DNA from 2 places in the Pseudoalteromonas sp. L1 genome. Region 2 is predicted to be linked to the other one. Evidence: predicted binding sites of a transcription regulator. Region 2 holds the regulator's gene; the other holds the start of a gene.
The links. Region 2 encodes MetJ, which represses methionine synthesis genes. Its sites were predicted from a motif close to TAGACGTCTAGACGTCTA; they were not measured.

Region 1: a site for MetJ is predicted at 1,184-1,201, ahead of metE (5-methyltetrahydropteroyltriglutamate--homocysteine S-methyltransferase). Genes of this name have one in related genera too.

The regions. Positions count from the first base shown of each region.
Region 1 is NZ_JAKKCT010000003.1:83,814-93,568, reverse strand. It holds gene L3V38_RS10475 (Nif3-like dinuclear metal center hexameric protein) at 1-137, shown strand, start outside; gene L3V38_RS10470 (LysR substrate-binding domain-containing protein) at 224-1,111, opposite strand; gene metE (5-methyltetrahydropteroyltriglutamate--homocysteine S-methyltransferase) at 1,399-3,672, shown strand; gene L3V38_RS10460 (GGDEF domain-containing protein) at 3,710-6,079, opposite strand; gene pyrC (dihydroorotase) at 6,271-7,317, shown strand; gene L3V38_RS10450 (cold-shock protein) at 7,652-7,861, shown strand; gene L3V38_RS10445 (response regulator transcription factor) at 8,258-8,872, shown strand; gene L3V38_RS10440 (DUF3450 domain-containing protein) at 9,346-9,755, shown strand, end outside.
Region 2 is NZ_JAKKCT010000004.1:183,284-193,038, forward strand. It holds gene L3V38_RS13780 (PBP1A family penicillin-binding protein) at 1-2,183, shown strand, start outside; gene metL (bifunctional aspartate kinase/homoserine dehydrogenase II) at 2,281-4,626, opposite strand; gene metB (cystathionine gamma-synthase) at 4,632-5,891, opposite strand; gene metJ (met regulon transcriptional regulator MetJ) at 6,117-6,437, shown strand; gene L3V38_RS13800 (malic enzyme-like NAD(P)-binding protein) at 6,528-7,769, opposite strand; gene rpmE (50S ribosomal protein L31) at 8,305-8,520, opposite strand; gene priA (primosomal protein N') at 8,754-9,755, shown strand, end outside.

The sequences.
Region 1 (9,755 bases), on a different contig from region 2:
CACGTGAACAAGGTATCGATTTTTTTGCAGCAGGTCACCACGCGACAGAGCGTTACGGCATTAAAGCGCTGGGTGAGCTATTAGCTGAGCAGCATGGTTTTGATGTCACCTTTATTGATATCGATAATCCAGTCTGACTCTATGGAGACTTCTGCGCCCCTGCATCAAACCAGTGGCGCATATTTCACTGGTAAAATGGACTAAACCAGTAAGGGGGCTTTTATTAACGGCCGTTATTTTGTTTACACGTATTTAAAAAGTGACGATAAACAGGGTTATCTTTCATATTTTTTTTCATTGCTAAATACATCGGGCGTGTTAACCCTAATGCACCTAACGGAATGGATTTAATGAGCCCTTGGCTTTCATAAGGGGTCACTAACCAATCCGGCAAAGCCGCAACCCCCATACCTGCGCTCACTAATTGGAATATCAATAAGCCTTGGTCAACCGTTTTCAGCGTGCCATCAAATCGTGCATTTTGAATAAAATGTTTAAAGATATCTTGGCGTTCACGTGGGATGGGGTAAGAAATTATCGTTTCGTTTTTTAAGTCCAGTGCGGTGACATAGGCTTTTTTAGCCAGTTCATGATCAGGCGAAACAATCAGTTTTAACTTAAAATCAAATAAGTGCGCATATTCTAATTTGTCTGGCTCACGGATATCAGATGTGAGTACTAAGTCCAATTCATCATTCATCAAATCAGGAATAGCGTCATAACTAAAGCCTCTTTCATAATCGACTTTAATATCTGGCCAAAAGTTGTTGAACTCTTTTATCGTCGGTAATAACCAGTGAAAGCAAGCATGGCATTCGACACTTAAACGCAGGTTTGAAATTGGTTGATTAAGGCTTTCTTTTAAACGACATTTTGTTGCTTCAACACGTGGTAAAACTTCGTTTGCTAACTCCAGTAACAGCATACCTTGTGGGGTAAAGCGTACGGGCTGAGTTTTACGCTCGAAAAGTTGGCAGTCTAACTTATTCTCAAGATCTTTAATTTGATGCGATAAAGCCGATTGAGTTAAAAACAACTCTCGGGCTGTATTGACCAAAGATCCTGTTTCTTTAAGGGTTGCTATGGTTTTTAAGTGTTTAATATCGATCATCTTTAAAAAATCTCATGAAAAATGTGAGTCAAACTCAGATTACGGACATAGTACGCCTACAATCATGTTTTTTCAACGTCTAGACGTCTAAAATTTCAGAGGGATTTTACCTCATATTTACAATATACTTTTATTACTTAAATTGACAGCGTTGTCATTTGTTTTTTATTTAAATTGTTTTTTAAATCCATGAAATTACCTCAAGTTGAAACTGAGAAAGCATCAGTTGAATTAGGTTTATCTCATCGCTAATGTTTTAGACATCTAAACAGCTAAATGGAATGGATATGGCACAATTACATAATTTAGGCTTTCCTCGAATAGGAAAGAAACGTGAGTTAAAGTTCGCAATAGAATCTTATTGGGCAGGAAAAATAAACCAACAGGTATTACTCGAACGAGGTAAGTCTATTCGAGAAGAAAACTGGGCACTACAAGCTAATGCCGGTATTGACTTACTGCCTGTAGGTGACTTTGCTTGGTATGATCATGTTTTGAATACATCACTTTTGGTGGGAGCAATTCCAAAGCGCCATCATAGTGAGGAAGGTAACGTTGACTTAGATACACTTTTTAGAATTGCTAGAGGGCAAGCGCCTACTGGATGTCAATGTGCGGCAAGTGAGATGACAAAATGGTTTAATACAAATTATCACTATATTGTTCCTGAGTTATCGGAAGATCAAACATTCGAACTGACTTGGACTGAACTATTTGAGCATGTGCAAGAAGCTCATCAATTAGGCCACAAGGTGAAGCCTGTGTTGGTTGGTCCTGTGACTTATTTACATTTGGCTAAGCCTGCTGGAAAGTCGTTTGATACGTTATCATTACTCGAAAGACTTTTACCTGTCTATCAACAGGTATTAGCTAAGCTTGCAAAGCTGGGTGTTGAGTGGGTTCAAATAGATGAACCTGTTCTTGCCTTAGAATTAAACCATGGCCAGCGAAAGGCACTTAAAACAAGTTTTGCGACGCTTTCAGGACAAGGTGTTAAGTTACTACTTGCCAGTTATTTTGACTCGGTAAATGATTATTTTGCCGATATAGCTAATTACCCTGTAGACGGTGTGCATTTTGATTGTGTTGCAGGAAATAACGATATATCAAAGCTTGATACCTTAATAACACAACAGCAGGTACTTTCACTGGGTATTATTGACGGTCGTAATATATGGCGCAGTGATTTAACGCAGAAGTATTCTGTATTACACGCGTTAGCTAAAAAAAGAGGCGATAACCTGTGGCTTGCACCATCTTGTTCGTTGCTTCATACACCTGTCGATTTAGATCAAGAGCAGCAATTAGATAGTGAAATAAAATCGTGGCTTGCTTTTGCCAAACAAAAGGGCGAAGAGTTACAACTATTGCGTAATGCGCTTAACACAGGGCAAACACAGTTGCTGTGCGATTACAGTGAGCCAGTTAAGAAACGTTTAATATCAGCAAGAGTTAATAATCAAGATGTACAAAACCGTCTGAGTACATTAACTAACAAAGATGCTAAACGGTCTAGTCCATTCTCAGCTCGAATAGCCAAACAGCAAAGCGCACTTGGGCTACCTTTACTACCGACCACCACGATAGGATCTTTCCCGCAAACTCAATCGATACGTAAAGCACGTAAAGAATTTAAAGCGGGGGTTTTGCCTGCTGCTGAGTATCGTCAGCAGATGGAAGCAGAAATTCGCTATGCTGTTGAAGAGCAAGAGGCGTTACAGCTCGATGTTTTGGTGCATGGTGAGGCAGAGCGTAACGATATGGTTGAGTACTTTGCGGAGTTTTTGCAAGGCTTTGCATTCACCCAATTTGGTTGGGTACAAAGTTATGGCACGCGTTGTGTAAAACCGCCGATTATTTGGGGCGATGTGTCGAGAGAGCAATCTATGACAGTTGAATGGACGCGTTATGCACAATCTCTAACAACGAAGAAAATGAAAGGAATGCTAACTGGCCCAGTGACTATTCTATTTTGGTCATTTATCCGTGATGATTTAGATAAACCTACTATTGCTAAGCAAATAGCATTAGCGCTTCGTGATGAGGTTGTCGATTTAGAGCAAGCTGGTATAAAGATAATTCAAATCGATGAGCCCGCTTTTAGAGAGGGTATGCCATTAAAATCAAGTGACTGGCAATCGTACTTGGATTGGGCTGCTTATGCGTTTCGTGTTTGTGCATCGAAAGTGGCAGATGAAACACAAATTCATACTCATATGTGTTATGCGGAGTTTAACGACATCATCGCGGGTATTGCAGACATGGATGCAGATGTCATCACGATAGAAACATCTCGTTCAAATATGGAGCTATTAAAAGCATTTGAGGATTTTGACTATCCGAATGATATCGGGCCTGGGGTATATGATATTCACAGCCCAAATATCCCCGATATTGCTTGGATTAAAAACTTAATTCATAAAGCGGCTAAAAAAGTGCCAGTAGAGAGGCTCTGGGTCAACCCTGACTGCGGTCTAAAAACCCGCGGTTGGGAAGAAACACGCTTAGCATTACAAAATATGGTTACTGCCGCTAAAGAGTTACGCCGAGAGTTAGGCTAACCTCATAAACATACTAAGCCTAAGTCGCTCTTAGGCTTTAAAGACCATTTAGAATTATTTTTTCAGCTTCACTGGCTGGCATAGGTTTGGCCTTTAAAAAGCCTTGGCCAAACTTACATTGTGTTTGTTTTAAAATGTTTAATTGTTGCTCTGTTTCAATTCCCTCTGCGACTACATCCAGCTTTAATGATTGGGCTAAGGAAAGAATAGCGTCAACAAGTGGGTTATGCTCTTTCCTTAAATGATCAATAAAGCTTTTATCAATTTTTAAAATATGAATGGGTAGTTGATGTAAATAACCAAGTGCAGAGTAACCTGTACCAAAATCATCTAAACATAGTTTGACTTCAAGCGGAGCAAGGCCTTCTATTATTTTTGTTGCCAATTCTAGGTTACCAATTAAGCCTGACTCTGTTATTTCTAAACATAAAGAGCCCAGCGGTAATTGATACTTTTTATATAAGTCATGTATCTGACTCACAAAGTCGAGGCTGGCAAAATGCCTAGATGACACATTGACAGTGACACGTAAAAAAGGTGTTCCTTGTTTATGCCAAGCGAATATCTGCTTTGCGGCAAGTTCTAATAAGTGCAAATCAAGATTAATGATCTGCCCTGTGTCCTCAGCAATCGGAATAAAATCATTAGGGGCCACTAAACCTTTGCTAGGGTGATGCCATCTAACAAGCGCTTCAAAACCAACAACTTCATTACTTTGAATAGTAAAAATAGGCTGGTAGTAAAGTTCAAAGTCGTTATGCTCGATGCCATGTTGTAGGTCATTTTCAATATCTGCATGTGACTTTAATTTCTTGCGCATTGTGTTATTGAAAAATTTGACTTGTCCGCGACCTGAAGATTTTGCTTCATACATAGCTGCATCAGCATGTTGCAGTAACTTATAAGCCTTGTCTTTTTCAGTCGTACAAAATGCAACACCGATACTCGTTGAAGCTTGCAATAGGTGACCATCGATATTGAGAGGCTCTGCAAGTGCCAATTGGATACGTGCGAGTGCATCATCAATTTGTTGTTTGTCAGTAATGTTTTCCATAAAAATAGCAAATTCGTCACCGCCCAAGCGCGCGAATGTATCTGTATTTCTAATCGTTCCTTGTATTAGCTCACATATTTTTACTAAAAAATGATCGCCAACCTCATGGCCGAGCGAATCGTTAATACTCTTAAAGCGATCGAAGTCTAAATAAAGTAGGGCATGTTGGCTTTTTTCATCAGAGCGAGCTAAGCGTAAAATCCCGTGTTTAACTCGCTCGATAAGTAATGAGCGGTTTGCCAGGCCTGTGAGTTCGTCGTGCAGTGCTTTATGTTCCAGTTCTTGGCGCGAAAGCTGACGGTCAATTGCCATACTTATCTGTCGGCTTACATACGTGAGAAGAGCACGATCATGTTCACTGTAATGGTAATGTTTACTGTAGCTTTGAACTGCAATTACACCACTGATACGTTCATTTACTTTAAAAGGCACACCGAGCCAAGATTCTGCTTGCCTACCAACCATCTTAAAATGACCTGCTTTTATATGTTTTTCAAACTCTTCTTTATTAAATAATAGAGATTGATCTATCGTTAAAAGATAATACGAAGCGGTGTCCTTGAGTAATTCTTTGGAAATCTTTTTGTGTGCGTTTGAACGAACACCTTCTTCAATAATATAGACTAAATCAAGTACATCTAGTTGTTTATCATACAAACCGATAAAGAAGTTATCAGCTCGCAGTAAAGAGGTAATAATACTGTGAAGCGATTCAAAAAAGCTGTCTAGTTCGCTTGATTGATAGGTTAAGTTTGCAATTTGCAACATACTGTTTTCAAGCTTTTGAGCATCATTTAACTGCTTTACAGTTTGTTGTAAATTTTCAACGGTGCGAACTTGATTTATCTTCGCACTCAGTAAATGAGCAACCGTTGAGAGCACCTCTAAGTGCGCATCTGTATAATAATGTTTTTGTGGGTGCTCGCAATCAATCACCCCTAAGACCTTTTCTTTATAAACAAGGGGCACACATAACTCAGAAAGAGCAGGGCGGGCATCCGCTATATAACGACTATCTTGAGTGACATCGCCAACCATCAGAGGGAGTCCTGATGATGCAACATAACCGGTGATCCCTTGGTCAAAGTTGATTTCAGTTCTGTCTATATGGTAGGTATCTGAAGAACTCGCAGTTCCCAGTGAAGCAACTTCTTTTAATGTACGTGTTTCGTCATCAGCTAAATAGATAACACATTCAATAAAACCAAGGCGGTTTACAACCTGAGATGTTACATAATCGAGTAATTCTTCTAGCGTATCTAGCTGCATCAATGACGATGAAAACTGATTTATTATACGTAGTTGGTCTGTTTTGACCTCAAGTGCAAATGCGGTATCTAACCTTTTAGACATAAAAAGAAAACTGACTCAAATTAGCTGTTAATTTATTAACTTAACCTACTATTTATATATCCACAAAGTTATTTTCAAAAAAAACCTTAACTGGTGTAAACTAGTCACCTGAATATGAGCTTGGGTAAATAAGCGAGGTTATTTGCCTATAGTTTACGCTATCCCTCTAACTTTAGCCGTGGAAACCAGCAATGTCAGATTTAAATTCGATGCAAACTTTAACAATCACTCGCCCAGACGATTGGCACATTCATTTACGTGATGGTGATCAACTCACCGACACTGTTCGTGATGCAAGCCGTTATATGGGGCGTGCGATCATTATGCCTAATCTTGTTCCACCGGCTACATGTACAGAAAGCGCATTATCTTACTATGAGCGAATTAAAGCCGCTGGCCCGCAAGGTAATTTTGAGCCCCTAATGGTGCTTTACCTAACGGATAAAACAACGCCTGAAGAAATTAAAAAAGCCAAAGCAACAGGTAAAATTGTTGCGGCTAAATTATACCCTGCAGGCGCGACAACAAACTCAGATTCAGGTGTGACGTCAATTAAAAATATTTACCCAGTGCTTGAGGCAATGCAAGAAGTGGGTATGTTGTTACTTGTACATGGCGAAGTCACTGATTCATCAATTGATATTTTTGACCGCGAGAAAGTATTTCTAGAAACAGTGTTAGCCGATGTAGTTAATGACTTTCCAACACTTAAAATCGTTCTTGAGCATATCACTACAAAAGATGCTGTCGAGTTTGTTAACAAGGCCTCTGAGAATGTAGCAGCAACAATTACAGCGCATCATTTGCTTTATAACCGTAATCATATGTTAGCCGGTGGTATCCGCCCACATTACTATTGCTTACCAATTTTAAAGCGAAATATTCATCAGCAGGCGCTAATTGAAGCTGCTACAAGTGGAAGTAAAAAATTCTTTTTAGGCACAGACTCTGCGCCGCACTATAAAGACAAAAAAGAAGCGGCGTGTGGTTGTGCTGGCGCATATACTGCCCACGCTGCGATTGAATTATATGCTGAAGCGTTTGAAGAAGCGGGCGCTTTGGACAAGCTTGAGGGCTTCGCGAGTCATTTTGGTCCTGATTTTTATGGCATGGAGCGAAATCAAGACACAATCACGCTAGTAAGAGAAAGCTGGACGGTGCCTGCAAGCTACAAGCTAGGCGATTCAAAAGTGGTTCCAATCAAAGCTGAAGCACAAATGGATTGGCAAGTTAAATAAGCCTATTAGCAATCAACCAAAAAGCCCACTTTTTTTAGTGGGCTTTTTCATTATATTTTAATTGCTTATAAATACTATCGTCATATTTTTTTGCTGTGGCAGTTGACCTCAAAATAATTTTCGATTATTAGAGCTAAAATAAAATTAATGTGTTAGTCTGTAGTTGCTTTGAGTTTTTGCGTATTGAATTTACGGATAATGTGCGGCTTGTACGGTTACCGGTTTGGTTATTGGTTCTTCCTGTACTTTACCCCAAGTTTATTGGGCATTCACTCAGGGAGGATAGAGCCACTACGGCTGAATTTTTAATTATTGACTTACAGGAAAATTTAGTATGTCAAACACGGTTACTGGTAAAGTTAAGTTCTTTAACGAAGCAAAAGGCTTTGGTTTTATTGAACAAGAAAATGGTCCTGATGTATTTGTACACTTCAGCGCTATTACAGGTACAGGCTTCCGCACTCTTAGCGAAGGTCAGCAAGTATCTTTCGGCATCAAACAAGGTCAAAAAGGCCCTGAAGCTGAGAATGTAGAAGTAGCATAAGTAATTATGTGAACCTGAATATATTTTGGTGGGGCAGTCTCTGTTTCACCAAAATTCATTCCTCCCATTTAAAAATATCAAACGTCCCGAATTACATTTCCTCCTAAAGGCTTATTTAAGTAAATTCTTCTCAGTAGTTATCCTGTAACTAGCTAACTATTCCTTAAAAACCTACTTTCTATAATTAAAGTATTATATGCTGTATCGACAGTTTTATAAAAAATACATTTACTGTTGTTGTGGGAATGATAATGCAAGCGTGAAGTGTTCTACGCTCGATTGCATTTATTTCACCAATCTTAAAATAACCCGCTAAACTTAGTTAAACTTAAAACAGAAAAAAATCTGGGTTTAGTGACAGTTGTTTGATGAATTATAATGAAGGTTTACTAATTGATGAGCATAGGAAATGATATTCTGCTAGTAGATGATCACCCAATGGTGGCTACTGCAATTAAAATGGTGCTAGCAAAATCAACTCTCGTAAACGAAGTTCACGCTGTTGCAAGTCAAAAGGAAGCGTTACAGTTTCTAAAAATCCATAATATTGCACTTGCAATTTTAGATATTGAACTTGAAGACTCAGATGGGTTCAGTCTTTACAAGCGCGCTGTAAGTAATGGCTTTGCAGGTAAGGTGCTTTTTCTATCAGCAAAACACGATAAGCATATTATTCGCACAGCTGCAAAGTTGGGGGCACAAGGCTTTGTAAACAAGGCTGAAAGCCTAGAAGATATTTCGGCTGCTGTCGAAATGATTTTACGCGGTTATACGTTTTTCCCTCAAGAGCATTTAATTGCTTCAGAGAAAGATATCGATGAATTACTGACAGAGCGAGAGTTAGCTGTTATGAACTATCTATTACAGGGCCTGTCGAACAAGGATATAGGGGAAAAGCTTTTTATAAGTAACAAAACGGTAAGTACTTATAAAGCAAAAATATTTGAAAAGCTTGAAGTTGACTCAATCATTTCATTAGCAAAGCTTGTAAAAGACCGCGCCATTTTTTAGTCGACCACCCTAAATCATGGGGTTTAGTCAATACACTCACCCAAGTGGATACCTCAGTATTGTACGCAAGCTGTACAATATTGCTCATTGAGTGCATAAAAATTCTTCAAAAGAGATTTTTTAGACGATTTAAAAGATTTTTTTTTTCGAGTTAAATGGCCCTTTACTGTTTTTACAAAATGTTACATTTATGTTTAAGTAAAAACACAAACAAGACCCAATGTTTACCAGTAAAGGGCTATAGAACTTTCCTTTGAATACCTCTGTTATTTTTTTGTTAATTCGTTGTTTTGGCTATTTTCCCTGCAACGACGAGTAACCAATTTTTTCCGATGAAACCCGAACATCAAGTTGACAGAGCTAGATGCATTTAGCATTATTGGAGGGTTGATATCTATTAAAAGATATCAGGGTTGTCCTCTTCGGAGGATAATTAAATTATAAAAGTAACATTACTTAATTGGTTGGGAACTATGTCTGTTAAAATCAGAAAGAGTCTTGTAGCATCTGCGTTGGTTGGCGCATTTGCATTTGCAAGCAGCAATGTGATTGCAGATCCTTTGAAAGATGTGCAAGATGCAGGTCAACAAATTCAAAAGGCTGCTGTTAAGTCTCAAACTAAAATTGACAATATCTATGGTCAAACTCAAGAGCTAATCGCTGAGTACCGTAGCATTGTTGATGAAACTGAGCTTATGAAAGTGTACAACGATCACGTAGCACGTTTGGTCGCTGACCAAAACGCATCTATCGAATCGTTTGACCGTCAAATCGCGACAATCGATAACACGAAACAAAACGTTGTGCCTTTGATGTATCGCATGATCGATACGCTTGAGCAATTCATCAAAGCGGACGTTCCGTTCAATCTTGAAAACCGTCT
Region 2 (9,755 bases):
TACTCATTTCCACAGGTGAAAAGAAACAAGGCGCAAGCACTATAACTATGCAGTTAGCTCGTAACTTTTTCTTAACTCGAGAAAAAGCGTATATTCGTAAGGTCAAAGAGATCTTTATCGCCCTGCATATTGAAAGTATTCTTAGTAAAGATGAAATTCTTGAGCTGTACTTAAATAAAATTGAGCTTGGAAATCGCGCTTTTGGTATCGGTGCCGCCGCTCAAGTTTATTATGGCAAAGACCTAAACGAGTTAACCCTTGCGCAAATGGCGATGATTGCAGGCTTACCAAAAGCCCCTTCTGCTTTAAACCCTATCAGAAACCCTGTACGTGCTAAAGCACGCCGAAACGTAGTGCTTGGCCGTATGTATACAGAAAAATACATTACACAAGCACAGTATGATGAAGCAACCAGCGCACCAATCACGGCTAAGTTTCACGGTGCTGAAATTGATGTATACGCGCCCTATATTTCTGAAATGGTACGTGCAGAAATGGTCGCGCGTTTTGGTCATGAACGCGCTTACAATACTGGCTTTAGGGTATTTACAAGTATCGACTCTGAGATACAGCAGGCCGCACAAGATGCTTTAGTCAATAACCTCCATGCCTATGATATGCGCCATGGCTTTCGAGGTGCAACAGCTCAACTATGGGATAGTGAAACAGAAAGTCCACTTAATAAAGACGCGATTTTAGAAAAGCTAAAAGACGTCAAAGAGTTTGGTCCACTATTAACGGGTGTCGTTACACAAGTTGCAGAACAATCAATTCAAGTATTGCTTAAAAATGGTGAACAGGTAACGGTTGAATGGGATGGCTTAAAATGGGCGCGAAAATATATCACCCGCTATAGACAGAGCTTTCCGCCAAAAACAGCTGCTGAAATCCTCACAGCTGGTGCACAGATATGGCTTCGTAAAAACGCTGATGACAGCTACATTTTGAGCCAAATACCAGAGGCATCAAGTGCCCTCGTATCGCTCGACCCACAAGATGGCCGTATTAAGGCTATCGTTGGGGGCTACAGCTTTGAGCAAAGTCAATACAACCGTGCTGTTCAAGCAAAACGTCAAGTGGGTTCAAATATTAAGCCGTTTATCTATTCTGCGGCACTAGAAAATGGCTACACATTGGCATCTATTTTAAATGATGCGCCAATAAATCAGTGGGATAAAAGTCAAGGTGTTGCATGGCGTCCAAAGAACAGCCCTGCGGTGTATAACGGTCCTATTCGTATCCGCCGCGCCCTTGCACAATCTAAAAACGTGATCTCTGTAAGATTACTACGCGGTGTTGGCTTACAACGCACCGCAGACCACCTACTTAAATTTGGCTTTTTGAATAGCGATATTAATCGCAGTGAATCCCTTGCATTAGGTAGTGCTTCAATCACACCGCTTGAACTGGCAAGAGGGATGAGTAGCTTTGCAAATGGTGGACACCTTATCACCCCGTATTTTATTACTGAAATACAGGACTCTTCTGGCAATACGATATTTAAAACACAGCCAGAGCTTGCGTGTGACACGCCTGAGCCAGCATCATTTACTAGTTATACAGCCGACAGTGACCAGGTAAATTCAGTACAATCGGATACTGCGCCGCGTTGTGCACCGCGTATCATTTCAAAGCAAAATGCTTTCTTAATTTCACAAGCGATGCATAGCGCAGTTTGGGGTGGCGGTAGTTGGACCCACAAAACGGGCTGGAGTGGTACAGGCTGGCGAGCTCAAGCACTCGAGCGCCGTGATCTTTCGGGTAAAACCGGTACAACCAATGACTCTGTTGATACTTGGTTTAGTGGCTTTAACCGTAACGTGATGACCTCAGTGTGGGTTGGCTTCGATAATCCTGGTAACCCACTCGGCCGTTCAACCTACAATAATAATCTAGATAAATCACAAATATCGGGGGCAGAATCAGGTGCTAAAACGGCTCAACCAGCTTGGGTTGATTTTATGCGTGTCGCGCTCGATGGCATGCCTGAGGCACCTATTGAGTTACCTGAAGGACTGGTGTCTGTTCGTATTGACTTAGCAACGGGCTTGCTTAGTCATAAAAATGATTATACCAGCCGCTTTGAGTACTTTATTAAGGGCACAGCACCTACAAAATATGTACTCGATCAGCCAACGGATATATTCGAAGAAAATCTTTCAACAGAAGAAGAGCTATTTTAGCTAATTGAGTGTAATAAAAAGACCCCCAGTAATTGGAATGTCCAACTATTGGGGGTCACTTCATTTGACGGTTTTTTTATTACACGATAAACAAGGTTTATTTTAGGTTGTTTACCAACCAATACAAATCAGAATGAACGCCTGCCGCAGTCACTTCTTTTCCTGCACCAGGGCCTTGGATTACCAAAGCGTTATCGGTATACCACTGTGAGTTAATAACAAAGATATTGTCACCGGGCTTAAGGCTTGCCAGCACATCGTCTTTTGCGACATTAACTAGGCCAACTTCAGCCTTCACTTTACCATTAGTAATGGTAATCGCACCGGTATAGCGAACAAGTTTATTTTCGACTTGTGCTTGTTCAGCTTTTGCCGTCATAAATTCATCAAGTAAATGCTTATTTGCTAAGAAATCTTGCCAGCTACCCGCAGCCAACTCTTCAGGCATTAATGGAGTTAAAGCGATATCATCAAGCTCTAAATCAAGACCGAGATCACGTGCTAAAATAAGCAGCTTACGTTGCATATCTCGACCCGATAAATCTTCACGAGGATCAGGCTCTGTATAACCCATTTGCTGCGCTTGTAGGACTAAATCAGAAAACGGCACGCTGCCATCATAACTGCTGCATAACCACGACAGAGTACCCGAAAAAACGCCTTCAATACGGTTAATTTTATCACCACTGTTTTGCAGATCAGCAAGTGCAAAGTTGATAGGCAAACCTGCACCAACACTGGTGTTATAACGCCATAATAAATTACGCTCAGCTAAATTAGTGCGTAAGTTTTGATACCAACTATTAGCTGCAGTACCAGCATATTTATTAGCACTGATCAGGTGGCAGTTAAGCTCAACAAAATCAGGGTATAAGAGGCTAAACGCTTCACTAGCTGTGATATCTACGATCACTTTGTGCTCATAATCAAGTTCACTAATACGTGTTAGTAGCTCTTCTTTTTCGTAGTTTTGCGCTTCATTTTGCCACTGCTCTTGCCACATCTCAGTGTTTAAACCACTAGCACTAAACAGCATTTGCTTAGAGCGAAGTAAAGCGACCACTTTCACTTCATAGTGCTCTGAAAGGCGTTTTAGCTGCGCTTGTAGTTGTGTCAGGAATACCTCTCCCACATTACCCAGCCCAGCAACAATCACAGCCAACTCTTGGCCTTTATTAATTAACTTGTCGTGTAGTAAGGTCAACACGTCACTATCAATCGCTTGGTCTTTTAAAACTAACACGTAGTTTTCATCTTGCTGTACAAAGCGTGTGTTGATACTTTGCTCTTTTAATAACGCCGTTGTTTGCTCTGCGAGTGAGCTAATATCACTGCTTGGCGCTACCACTGCACAACCACTTAAATTTGACTCAACAATATTGGCACGCCCTGCAAGGTAACTTACAACTTGATGTGTACACGAGCCTGGCACTAATAGATACGTATCGCCGGCTTTCACAAAGTGATGCAGGCTATGCTGAATCAACTGGCTCAACTCACCCACTTCGCCACTACTTAATTTATCAACACGAAGTAAGTCAATGTTATCAAGGGTCGTAATAAAACGTTTAGCTTTACTGTACCCCTCTTTTACAACCTCTGTTGGGCTTGCCTCACAGTCAAAGCTGCTTCTTACAACGAGTTTAATGTCGCTACCTTTTAGCGGCGACAATGTCTTAGCATGCAATACAGGGTTACCTAAGCGGGCTAACAAATTCGCTTGTTCGCGGCATACCTTGTTATATTTAACAGCATTTTTAACTTTGCGAGGATCTGTACTAAATACACCTTGTGTATCAGTCCAAATTGATACCTGCTTTGCAAAGGTATAACTAGCCAGTAGTGTGGCACTGTAGTCACTGCCATTTCGCCCTAGCGTTACGGTATTGCCTTGGCAATCAGCGGCAATAAACCCTGTTACAACATTGATCTGGTTATGGCTGATTAACTCACTGCAACTTTGCTGATTTTTTTGATGTAACAATTGACCATCATGCAAAGTAAAGAGTTGTCTTGCATCAACATCTTTAGATTCTAAACCGAGTTGATTTAAATAGGCTGCAAGTAATCGAGCAGACCAAACTTCACCATGAGCAAGTAAAGGTGCTTCTTGTAATTGTTGCTGGGCAATTAACTCTGTCAGTGATGCTAATTCATCTTTTAGTTTAGCTAATGCATGCTGCTTACTCTGCGACACTAATAGCTGCTCGATTAGTGCACGCTGATTATTATCAATAAGCAATAAAATATCACTCACAGCTTGATTATCATTTTGTTGATAGCTCTGCCAGAGCTTTACAAGTGTGTCTGTCGTTTTCCCAGAGGCTGATACAACAACACAATCGCCTTGCTCAGTGTTCGCCAACACAATGTTCGCAACTGCTTGATACCGCTCGGCCGAGCTTAGGCTCGAACCACCAAATTTATGAACAATATTAACCATTTCTTCTACCACAATGCCGTATGTGCAGGCGTTAACTTAAACGATGTATTTTGCTGACTAGTTGACTGTACTTGAGCACCTTTAGGTTGGCTCGCTTGTAAGCCTTCGCCTGGTTTAACTTGATTGAAAACACGCTCAAGATCAGCAATTAGGTCGTTAATATCTTCAATACCGACAGAAATACGAATGAGTGTATCGCCCACACCTGCCTCAAGGCGTGCTTTAGGTTCCATGCCAGCATGAGTCATTGTTGCGGGATGACAAATAAGACTCTCAACTCCACCTAATGACTCTGCAAGACTAAACTCTTTTAAGCTTGTTAAAAACGCAGCAGCGTCGTTAATATCACCTTTAATATCAAAGCTCACCATGCCACCAAAGCCACGTTGCTGTGCTTTAGCGAGCTCATGCTGAGGGTGAGAAGCAAGACCTGGGTAATAAACCTGACTAACAAAAGGCGAATTTTCTAAATACTGAGCGATTGCAAACGCATTCTCTTGATGTTGTTTTAAACGCACATTTAATGTTCGTAAACCACGAAGGGTTAAATAACTGTCAAATGGTGCACCTGTGATACCAATGTTATTTGCCCACCAAGCGAGTTCATCACCAAGCTCTTGTGTTGCAGCAATCACTGCACCACCCACTACATCTGAGTGACCATTAATATACTTAGTCGTTGAATGTACGACGATATCTACACCAAACTGAATTGGATTTTGTAGTGCTGGTGATAAGAACGTATTATCAGCAGCAACTAAGGCGCCACATTGCTTAGCAACCGAAGTGATTGCTTTTATATCAGTTAAACGCAAAATTGGATTACTGGGTGTCTCTATCCAGATAAGCTTTGGTTTGATTGCTAAAATTTCTTGATGATTGTCAGCTTTAGTTAAATCCAACACCTTTAACTTCAATAAACCACGTTTTTCTAATGACGTGAACAAACGGTAACTACCGCCATAACAGTCATGTGGGATCACTAAAGTATCGTCACTGTTTAATAGCTGCGTCGCTAAATGCACAGCTGACATACCTGTTGCAGTAATAATACCTTTTGCACCACCTTCAAGTTCAGCCAATGTTTCAGCTAAGATATCTCGATTTGGATTACCACTGCGTCCGTAGTCATATTGACGTTTAGTATCAAAATCAGCAAATGAATAGGTGGTTGATAAATAGATAGGTGGAACGACAGCACCATGATGTTTATCAGCTTCGATACCATGACGAACAGCTATCGTCGCTTTATTTTTTTCACTCATTTCATCACCTATTCATTGATTGGATGTTTAGACGTCTAAAAGGTTAGATGATCAATTATAAGAAGTCAAAGCATTTGTGACTCACACATGGAAGTTTATACATTTACACTACTAGATGGCTAAATAACTAGTATTTGACTATCTTTTTTAAAGAGATAAAATTTCCGCATCTTTGCGCTGTGAAAAAGGCGTAAGCTACTTATAACCGAGGCAACGAAATAACTTATGGCTAAATGGAACGGTGAATACATTCACCCATACGCAGAACACGGTAAAAAATCAGAACAAGTTAAAAAAATTACCGTATCAATTCCGCTCAATGTACTAAAAGTATTAACAGATGAACGCACACGTCGTCAGATCAATAATCTGCGACACGCGACAAACAGTGAACTTCTATGCGAAGCCTTTCTACATGCTTTTACAGGTCAGCCATTACCAAATGATGACGACTTACGCAAAGACAACCCTGAAAAAGTCCCTGAAGAAGTTAAAAAGATCATGCTAGAAATGGGATTAGATATCCCTGTACTTGATTCTGAATAAGCCATCGGATAAACGCCGATTCACAAGCATAAAAAAACTCAGCAAAGGCTGAGTTTTTTATTCGCGTTAAACTAGTTCGCTTAATTAAACTTAACGCATGTAATCTTCTGGCATTTCAATTTGCGCAACGCCCGATTCAACTGCCGCTTCTGCAACAGCACGTGCGATACGTGGTAATAAACGCGGGTCCATTGGTTTCGGAATGATATACTCGGCACCAAACTCAAGTGATTCAACGCCAGCCGCTTTTAATACTTCGCTTGGTACTGGCTCTTTGGCAATACCACGAATAGCATGTACAGCTGCAATTTTCATTTCATCATTAATTGCCGTTGCACGCACATCAAGCGCACCACGGAAAATAAACGGGAAACAAAGCACGTTATTTACTTGGTTAGGAAAATCTGAACGACCCGTTGCCATAATTAAATCATTGCGCGCACTGTGTGCAACTTCTGGAGCAATCTCAGGATCTGGGTTTGAACACGCAAACACAACTGGTTTGTCTGCCATTAGCTTTAAGTCATCCGCCGTCAATAGATCTGGCCCAGATACACCTACAAAGACATCCGCATCAGCAATAACGTCTTGTAATGTACGTTTATCAGTGTTGTTAGCAAATAACTGCTTATATTCGTTTAAATCATCGCGGCGAGTATGGATCACACCTTTACGGTCAAGCATATAGATATGCTCACGTAATGCACCACACTTAATTAACAGCTCCATACAAGCAACAGCTGCCGCACCAGCACCTAAACATACGATAATGGCATCTTCGATATCTTTGCCTTGTACTTCAAGGGCATTAAGCATACCGGCAGCAGTAACAATAGCTGTACCATGTTGGTCATCGTGGAAAACTGGAATATCGCAGCGCTCGATAAGCGCTTTTTCAATTTCAAAACACTCTGGTGCTTTAATATCTTCTAGGTTGATGCCGCCAAACGTATCAGCGATGTTTGCAACCGTATTGATGAAATCTTCTGTAGTGCGATGTTTTACTTCAATATCAATTGAATCAAGGCCAGCAAAACGTTTGAATAATAAGGCTTTACCTTCCATGACAGGTTTTGATGCAAGAGGGCCTAGGTTACCTAAACCTAAAATTGCGGTACCGTTTGAAATAACCGCAACCATGTTACCTTTACCAGTATATTTGTAAGCATTTGCTGGGTCAGCAGCGATTTCACGAACCGGTTCAGCCACACCTGGGCTATAAGCTAAAGCGAGATCGTTAACCGTTTCGGCCGGCTTGGTTAATTCAACACTAATTTTACCTGGAACGGGGTGAGCGTGGTAATGTAATGCTTGTTCACGGAAATCTGACATAACGCGATAGTATCCTGCAAAAAAGTTAAAAAGTGAGAGAGCTTGCATCAGTACGATACCTGTAATGTATAAAAATTCCAAGTATTATCAGGTCTATCCTGTTATATGCTATATCGCTTAATTTTAAAGGATTTACCCACAACTTCTGTGCATAGTTGCGATTAATCAGACATAAAAATTCACCTATTTATGACCTTTTAAGCACCTGTTTTTGTATTTTATATGCACGAACACTGCAAATAGCCGAAATTAGTTCCAAACAACCATTTCGACGACATTACCAGCATTTACTTACAAAGTTATTTAAATTTATTACTTTTTATAACTTTTAGAATCATTTATACATCTAAGAATATAGCGAAGGGATTGCACTTTGTCTGCAAAATTAGCGACATAATGAGCATAACAAGCAAAAATAGCTATATAGGAAGTGAGTGAAAATAACAGGTTCAGCATAACGTCTAACATCATGCTTTATAAATATCAGGTATAAAAAAAGCACCCTAAGGTGCTTTTTTTAACAAAACAGCAGATATTACTTCTTGCTGCTAAGTGCACCGAAGCGCTTGTTGAAACGATCAACACGGCCGCCAGTGTCTAAAATCTTTTGCTTACCAGTGTAAAACGGGTGACACTCAGAACATACGTCTAAGTGGATGTCTTTACATAAAGTAGAGCTAGTTTCGAATTTGTTACCACATGAACAAGTTGCAGTGATAGCTTCGTACTTAGGGTGAATACCTTCTTTCATAGGGAACCTCTAGTTAAGGCCGCATCGCTCTCCAAACCCGTAGTCTGGCACCATACGTCGTTAATACAATTAATAGGCCGCGTATTTTATAGGCCAATACGCTCTGCGACAAGCTTTAAATGCATCTTTCGCTAAAAAAATAAACAGACGGTGCTTGGTTTAGCATTTGTTGGTAGGTTTTTACGACTATTTTTAGTACATTATCTGTCTGTTCTTGTTTTCGTTGAGCCACCATGCACTTTGTAGAAGTTGCCATAAAAGTCCCTTTACCGCGTACCTTCGATTATAAAGTTGAACCGCTGTTGCATAACACTGAATTGCAGCCGGGCATGCGTGTTCTTGTGCCATTCGGTCCACAAAAAAAAGTAGCAGTCATACTTGCCACGAAAACAAGTACTGACATCCCTAAAGAGAAGATAAAAGCCATCATAGAGGTGATTGACGAAGCCCCTATTTTTTCCAAACGTCATTTAGAGCTATTAAAGTTTACAGCTCGCTACTACTGCTACCCTTTGGGTGAGACCATACATACCGCGCTGCCAGCAGCATTAAGACAAGGTGAATGCCCTGATAAAACCAGCATTAATATGGTTGAGTTGACCGAAAAAGGGGCAAAGCTCCCCTCTTTACGAGCGAAAACGCAACTCAACTTATTAAAACAACTTGCGCAGTCGGGTAAGTCTTCGTTAACCGAATTAAAAGCGCTCGGTTTTAATAAGAAAACAATTGATAGCCTACTTGAGAAAGCGCTAATCAAACAATTTATTGAGCATGACAATCAATGGCAGCAACACGCACCCACAGTGGGCAAAAAACCGACTCTCAATAAAGAACAAGCTGTCGCTTGTACTACCATTAACCAAGCGCATGGATTTGCAAGCTTTTTACTCGAAGGTGTGACTGGCAGCGGCAAAACAGAAGTTTACTTACAGTGCCTTGAAGAAGTATTAAAAAAAGGCCAACAAGCTTTGGTTTTGGTTCCTGAAATAGGTCTAACCCCACAAACCGTCAATCGTTTTCGTCGTCGCTTTCCAGATACGCCCATTATGCTATGGCATTCGGCACTCACTGATAACGAGCGCCTACAAACATGGCGCTTTTGTGAAAAAGGCAGTTGTGCGATAGTTATCGGCACACGTTCGAGTATATTTTTACCTTTTTCATCACTAGGCATGATCATTGTTGATGAAGAGCATGACAGCTCATTTAAACAGCAAGATACACTACGCTACCAT